Regions from separate parts of the Acutalibacter sp. JLR.KK004 genome, predicted to be linked through region 2. Evidence: predicted binding sites of a transcription regulator. Region 2 holds the regulator's gene; the other holds the start of a gene.
The links. The regulator LexA, encoded in region 2, represses DNA repair genes until DNA is damaged. The targets are predictions, from matches to a motif close to CNAACANNTGTTNG.

Region 1 (3,570 bases), on a different contig from region 2:
CCTCCGCCACAGCCCGGAGGGACTGGGCATATTCCCGGAAGTCCGGGCCGTTTATGGGATACTCGGGGTTTTCAAACATGGGGAAAAAGCTGAAGTCATAGGCGTCAAAGCCTGCCTTTGCCAGCATGCGGATGGCTTCTGCCTCGCCATAGGCGCGGCCCAGGAAATCGGTTTGCGTGGATAATATCATGGCTGAATCCCTTCTTTCATCATACATGTGTATCGTGGTTTTTGGGGCGGGGGCCGCTTTATTCCGGCTCTATCTCCATGGCCCGGCGGATGTCGGTGTAAGCGTATCCCAGCCGCTGGAGGGCGGCAAAGGCCCGGCGGCGCACCTTTTCGTCCTCCTGCCAGCCGGGATATTTTTTAAAGAGCAGGGCCTGCATGTTCTCCAGGGCCGCGTCCTCGTCTGCATATTCCGCCAGAAGCTCCCCTATCAGCTCTGGATCTATGCCCTTTTGGCGCAATTCCTGCTTTACCCGCATAACGCCGTACCGCTTGCGGGTGAAAAGCTCCTGGGCATAGCGGCGGGCATATTCCTCGTCATTTAAAAGCCCCAATTCCTCCATGCGGTCTGCGGCGGCCTCTGCGGCCTCCCGGCTGGCGGCGGTGCGGGCGATTTTTTCCGTCAGCTCTTTTTTGGAGTGCGCCCGGTGCTCCAGCAGGTACAGGGCCTTTTCCCTGGCCCTGTGGGCATCGGAAGCCTGTATCAACTGGTGAAGCTCTTCGTCGTCCAGCTCATCCCCCAGACGCAGGCCGGAGCGCAGGAAGGTTTCCGTATCCACTTTGACAGCCTGCTCCCCGTCTATGTAAAGCTGGGTCAGGCGGTGGCGGCGTGGTTCTGCTGCTGTCAATTCCATCAGTCGTCCACCGTAATGTCAATGCTGGGCTTTTTCGGGGCGCTTTTAGCGGCGGGGGCCGGAGGTGGCGCTTCCAGGGCAGGGGCTTCCGGCAGCGCCACCGGCTTCACGCCGCCCTTTGCAGGGCCGTTGTCGTACAGCTTGCTGACATTTTCCCGCACCAGCTTTTCAATTTCCGCCGACACCTCCGGATGGGTTGCCAGGTAGTCCTTGGACTTGTCCCGGCCCTGGCCGATGCGCTCCCCGTTATAGGAGAACCAGGCCCCGCTTTTCTGGACGATTTCAAGCTGTACGGCAATATCCAAAAGCTCCCCTGTGCGGGAAATGCCTGTACCGTACATGACATCGAACTCTGCTGTGCGGAAGGGCGGGGCGATTTTATTCTTGACCACTTTCACCTTTGTCCTGGCGCCAATCATGTCTGTGCCGTTTTTAATGACCTCGCCTTTGCGCACCTCCACCCGCACAGAGGCATAGAATTTCAGCGCCCTGCCGCCAGGGGTGACCTCCGGGTTGCCGTACACCACGCCTACCTTTTCCCGGAGCTGGTTGATGAAGATGGCCACGCAGTTTGATTTGGAGATGGCGCCTGCCAGCTTGCGCAGGGCCTGGCTCATAAGCCGGGCCTGGAGGCCCACATGGGTGTCGCCCATGTCCCCCTCGATTTCCGCCCGGGGCACCAGGGCCGCCACGGAGTCCACCACAATCACGTCGATGGCATTGGAGCGCACCAGGGCTTCCGTAATCTCCAGGGCCTGCTCCCCGGTGTCCGGCTGGGACACCAGCAGGCTTTCCACGTCCACCCCCAGGTGCCCGGCATAGACAGGATCCAAGGCGTGCTCCACGTCAATGAAAGCGGCGTTGCCCCCCATTTTCTGGCCCTCGGCAATGCAGTGCAGGGCCAGGGTGGTTTTGCCCGAGGACTCTGGCCCGTACATCTCGATGATGCGCCCTCTGGGCAGGCCGCCTATCCCCAGGGCCAAATCCAGGGACAGGGAACCGGTGGGGATGGCCTCCACGTTCAGTTCGCTGTCCTGGCCCAGGCGCATGACAGCCCCTTCCCCGAACTGCTTCTTGATTTGGGCCAGGGCTGTTTCCAGGGCCTTGGCCTTTTCCTCCGGCTTTACGTCAGAGGCCCGGGTGCTGATGGGCGCCTGCTTTTTTTCTGCCATATGCGTAAACACTCCTCTGTCTTGATTTCTATTGCTGATTATACTCCATATTCCCTCCAAAAGCAATGTGTTTCCGGAAAATTCACGAACAAATGTTTTAAATATAGGTAACGCAATTCAACAGAGGTAGAACACCTCTTTTCAAGTGCGTTACCTATAAAAACCCCCTGCCCCTTGCACAGCCATAACGCGGCAAAAGGAAAAAGGCCAGGAGGAATGCCCTCCCGGCCCTTCTTTGCTGAAACGGATTTCCCGCTTTTTAGAAACGGATTTCCTGCTTTGTCCTGTCAGCCTCATAGATGGCTTCCAGCACCTTGGTGACCACCAGGGCTTCCTCAGGCTTCACCAGCGGCTGGGTGCCGTTCAGGACTGCTTCCAGCCACTGGCGGTTATCAGCAACGCCTGCGCTGCCGGCGGCCCCGTCGAAGAAGGCGATGGCTCCTGCAGAGGAAATGCTCTCCTCCATAAGCTGGCCGTTGCGGCCCCGGTTATAAATCAGCTCGTCCTTGGCATAGCTCATGCCAGAGCGGATTTCCGCGCCTGCCAGGGTGCCGCACAGGGTGGTGCTGGCTTCCCGGGACTCCAGCATATTGATGGCCCAGGAGGACTCCAGGGAGATGGCTGCGCCGTTCTTCATGCGGATAAAGCCCATGGCGCTGTCTTCTACCTCAAAGGTTTTGGGATCCCACGGCCCGAAGAGGTTGCCTTCGGTGGCCTGCTCCAGCTCGCCCAGCTTGTAGAACACAGAGCCGGTGACGCTTTCCACGTCATAGTTGTTCATGCACCACAGGGTGATGTCCAGGGCATGGGTGCCGATGTCGATGAGGGGGCCGCCGCCCTGCTTGGACTTGTCCGGGAACACGCCCCAGGTGGGCACGCCCCGGCGGCGGATGGCATGGGCCTTGCCGTAATAGATATCGCCCAGCTCGCCCTTGTCGCAGGCTTTCTTCAGGTTCTGCACTTCCGGGCGGAAGCGGTTCTGGTAGCCGATGGTGAACTGCTTGCCGGACTTTTTCCAGGCGTCGATCATCTTCTCCGCGTCGGCGGTGTTATGGGCCATGGGCTTTTCGCAATAGACATGCTTGCCAGCCTCAAAAGCAGCCACTGTGATGGGGCAGTGGGCCACGTTGGGGGTCAGCACATGGACAACCTCAACCTCCGGGTTTGCCAGCAGGTCATGGTAATCCTCGTAGACCTTGGCGCCCTCTGTGCCATACTCCTTGGCGGCCTTCTCTGCCCGCTCGGGGATGATATCGCAGAAAGCCACTACCTCGCACAGGTCGCTGTTTGCCTTCATGGCAGGCAGGTGCTTCTGGTTGGCAATGCCGCCGCAGCCTACAATGCCGATTTTCAGTTTTTTGCTCATAATTTGCTCCTCCTGTAGGGATGGGTATCGCGTACCCGTATTCTCAGGGAAATTATACCATATCTGCCTTGACTTTTATTGTGTCATATGGCACAATAAGAAAAAATTTACCGGGCTGTGCAAAAATATATGGGGAAAGGGACGGCGGGCATATGGAACAAATCCGGGACAA
Region 2 (3,570 bases):
TGGGCATTCGGGAAAGCTCGCTGTACCACTATTTTCCCGGCAAACAGGCCATTTTTGACAGCCTGGTGGAGTTATGCTGGGAAAAGGCCCAGGAATATTTCCAGGCACAGGGTCTGCCCTTCTCCACCGAAGATGACCTCTCCGTTTTCGGGCAGTCCAGCCTTGCCCCGCTGGGAGAAACCCTTGCCGGAATATTCCGGTATTTCTTTGAAGATCCCTGGAACAGCCAGTTCCGCCGGCTGCTGGTGGTAAGCCAATATGCCCACGAGCTGGCTGGGGCTGTGTATCAAAAACTGTATAGGGATTACCCTTTACAGGTGGAGGAAGAGATTTTCCGGCGGCTGATGGCAGAAGGCAAGTGCCCCCAGGGAGATCCTGCCGCCATGGCGCTGGGCTTTTACGGCGGGGTGTTTTTGCTGCTGCACACCTGTGAAAGCTGGGAGGAAGCCCAGCCCCGCTTTATGGCACATTTGCGGCAATTCACCCGGCAGCAGGGCTTCGCCGCCGGAACAGAGGAGGGAAACCCATGAAAACTTTGATACTTTACCACTCGAAAACAGGCTTTACCGCCCAATATGCCCAGTGGCTGGCCCAAGACTTGAGCTGCGCGTGTGTTCCCTATAAAGGCCGTAAAGCTATATCCCTTGACACATTTGACGCCATTGCCTTTGGCAGCGGCCTGCGGGCCGGGATTCTCCCTGGAGCCAAGTGGTTTTTTAGACAAGCGCCAAGGCTGGAGGGGAAACGCCTGGCTTTATTCTTTACTGGGGCCATGCCCCCGGATCCGGTGGGGATTGAACGGGCTGTCCAGCAAAATGTCCCTCCAGAGGCGAGGGAGCGGGTGCCTGCATTTTACCTGTGGGGCGGGCTGAATTATGAAAAAATGGGCTTTGTGGACAAGGCCATGATGGCTGCTTTCCGCAAGATGCTGGGCGCCAAGAAAAATCCCACGCCGGAGGATCAGGAAGCGATCCAGACGGTGGCTTCTTCCTTCAGCAAGGCGGAGCGGGAAAACCTGCGGGAACTGGAAGCCTATTTGCGGGTGGGCAGATAGCGGCTATACATGACAAGGCATGATGCTTTACACAAGTATCACGCCTTGTCTGTTTGAAAGCTGTTCCCCTTTACAGATACCGTATCACGGCAATAACCTTTCCCAGCAGGGAAACGTCTTTGGCGTAGATGGGGGAGAAATCCGGATTTTCCGGCTGCAAGCGGACGCGGCCCTCCTCCCGGTACAGGGTTTTTACGGTGGCCTCATCCTCCAGCAGGGCCACCACAATGTCCCCGTCCTCCGCTGTGGGCACCCGTTCCGCAATTACGTAATCCCCGTCCAGGATGCCTGCGTCCCGCATACTCAGGCCGCTGACATGGAGGGCAAAAAGCTCCTTGCCGGTTTTCTGGGGGAAGGGGATGTAGCCCTCTATGTCCTCCACTGCCAGGATGGGCAGCCCTGCCGTTACCTTGCCCATAATGGGCACCTGTACGGCGGCTTCGCTGCCTTCAATGCGGATGGAGCGGTTCAGCCCAGCTTCCCGGGTGATGTAGCCCAGCTTTTCCAGGGTTTTCAGATGGGCGTGGACTGTGGAGGTGGAGCGCAAGCCTGTGGCGTTGCAGATCTCCCGCACAGTGGGGGGGATGCCGGAGGGCATTTGCTCCCGTAAAAAATCAAAAACTTTTTGCTGGCTTTTCGTTAAGGGTTCCATTGCCATGCCTCCTGTGGAAAATGGGCAGGGGAAAGCGCCCGGATTATACGAGGGGTATAGCCCTATGAGAGGCCACACCAAGGTTTCTTATTTGTATTATATCATATGTTCTCTGAAAATGAAACGTTTGTTTGAAAACTTTTCAAAATTTTTCTGGTGCGTTTTCGACAGTTTTCGGGAAAATTCACAAATCCGGCAGAATTTCTTTAAGGTTTATTCACAAGGCCGTAACAACTCTTTGGAAAAAAGGTTTATAATAGAGGTGTACTCAAAAGAAATGGACCGCACCTTTTCTTGAGATACATGTTCTATAGTGAACGCCCCCAAAAGAGGCTGCCTCTTTTAGGCCGCGTGAACTAACCCTCCTCAATAATACCCCTCAAGCAAAAGGAAGAAAGGCCGAAAGTTTCTCGGCCTTTCTTCCTTTTGTGTATATTTCCTTTTTGGGCGGGCCAGAATACAGTTGCCATGCAAAATGTATTTTACTCCGAAAGGAATGGAACCACCATGAATGGAAAACGATTCTCAGAAGGTAAGGCAAGGCGCAACGGCTTTTATCTGGCCCTGGCTGTTTGTCTGGTGGCGGTGGGCATTGCCGCCTGGAGCACCTATGACGCAGTGCAGGACTATCTTGGCCCGGAGGACGCCTCTACAGATCCCGCGCTGGTTGAGCAGCAGGAAGAGGACGTGCGCAGCGGCCAGAACGTCCTGAAAGACGACGATCCGGAAGCGCCTAAAAAGGAAAGCGCCAGCTCCTCCGTCCCCTCCGGGAAAACCTCCTCCGCTGCCTCGGCCGGGGCGAAGTTAGCCGGCAGCACGCCTAAGAAAATTGCCCCCACCAAAAGCCCATCTCCCACTCCCGCGCCTGAGGAGAGCGAGGCTTCCCAGGTGCCCGCTACGGCCCCGCTCTATGAAATCAGCACAGAAATGCTGTATCCGGTGGCCTCCAAGCAGATTGACAAGGCCTACAGCTCCGGGGCGCCTATGTACTCTGAAACTATGAAGGATTGGCGCGTCCACGCTGGGTGCGACATTGCCGCTGAAAGCGGGGAGCAGGTGCTGGCCTGCGGCAACGGCATTGTGAAGGAGACGTATACGGACAGTATGCTGGGCAACGTCATTGTTGTGGAACATGGGGACTATATGTTTTACTACTGCGGCGTGGGAGAGGAATTCCTGGTGCAGCCGGAGGACGTAGTGTCCATGGGCCAGGCTATCGGCACCATCACCGCTGTGCCTGAGGAAGCTGCCCAGCAGCCCCACCTCCACCTGGAGGTGCGCCGGGACGGGGCCTGCATGGATCCCCGCAGCGTGCTGGAGGGAAAGAACTAGCTTTTGCTTCCGGGGTTTGCCTCTGGGGTTTTGCCTCCGGCGGCTTAAGGGGTGTTTTTGAAAAACACCCCTTAAGAATCCCCAAAAACTTTTAAGACGCACAAAACGGCAGGAAACAGCGGCGCATGCTGCCCGGTTCCCTGCCGTTTTACTGTGGTTTTTAGTGGTACTGGGGAAGCCAGCTTCCGTGGGTTTCGATTAAGTCATCCACCATTTTGATGATGGCGTCTATATCCAGCTCGCTGCCGGTGTGGGGATCCAGCATGGCGGCCTGGTAGATGTGCTCTTTCTTCCCGGTGACAGCGGCCTCGATGGTGAGAAGCTGCACGTTGATGTTGGTCATGTTCATAGCGGCGCACTGCACAGGCAGCCGGCCTACCCGGCAGGGGTGTATGCCCATGCCGTCTACAAGACAGGGCACCTCCACGCAGGCATCCTGGGGCAGGTTTTCGATTAAGCCCCCGGTGTTCAGCACGTTGCCGCCGATTTGGTAGGGATCACCGGTGACAATGGCTTCCATGATGTGGGAAGC

Region 1: the regulator LexA is predicted to act here: its motif matches at 2,118-2,131, upstream of recA (recombinase RecA).

What each region holds. Positions count from the first base shown of each region.
Region 1 is NZ_JAYMNQ010000003.1:358,190-361,759, forward strand. It holds gene VSQ30_RS19470 (sugar phosphate isomerase/epimerase family protein) at 1-190, opposite strand, end outside; gene VSQ30_RS19475 (regulatory protein RecX) at 249-860, opposite strand; gene recA (recombinase RecA) at 860-2,032, opposite strand; gene VSQ30_RS19485 (Gfo/Idh/MocA family protein) at 2,292-3,398, opposite strand; gene VSQ30_RS19490 (Crp/Fnr family transcriptional regulator) at 3,551-3,570, shown strand, end outside.
Region 2 is NZ_JAYMNQ010000001.1:2,443,709-2,447,278, forward strand. It holds gene VSQ30_RS13240 (TetR/AcrR family transcriptional regulator) at 1-530, shown strand, start outside; gene VSQ30_RS13245 (flavodoxin domain-containing protein) at 527-1,054, shown strand; gene lexA (transcriptional repressor LexA) at 1,125-1,706, opposite strand; gene VSQ30_RS13255 (peptidoglycan DD-metalloendopeptidase family protein) at 2,214-3,038, shown strand; gene VSQ30_RS13260 (alpha-glucosidase/alpha-galactosidase) at 3,199-3,570, opposite strand, start outside.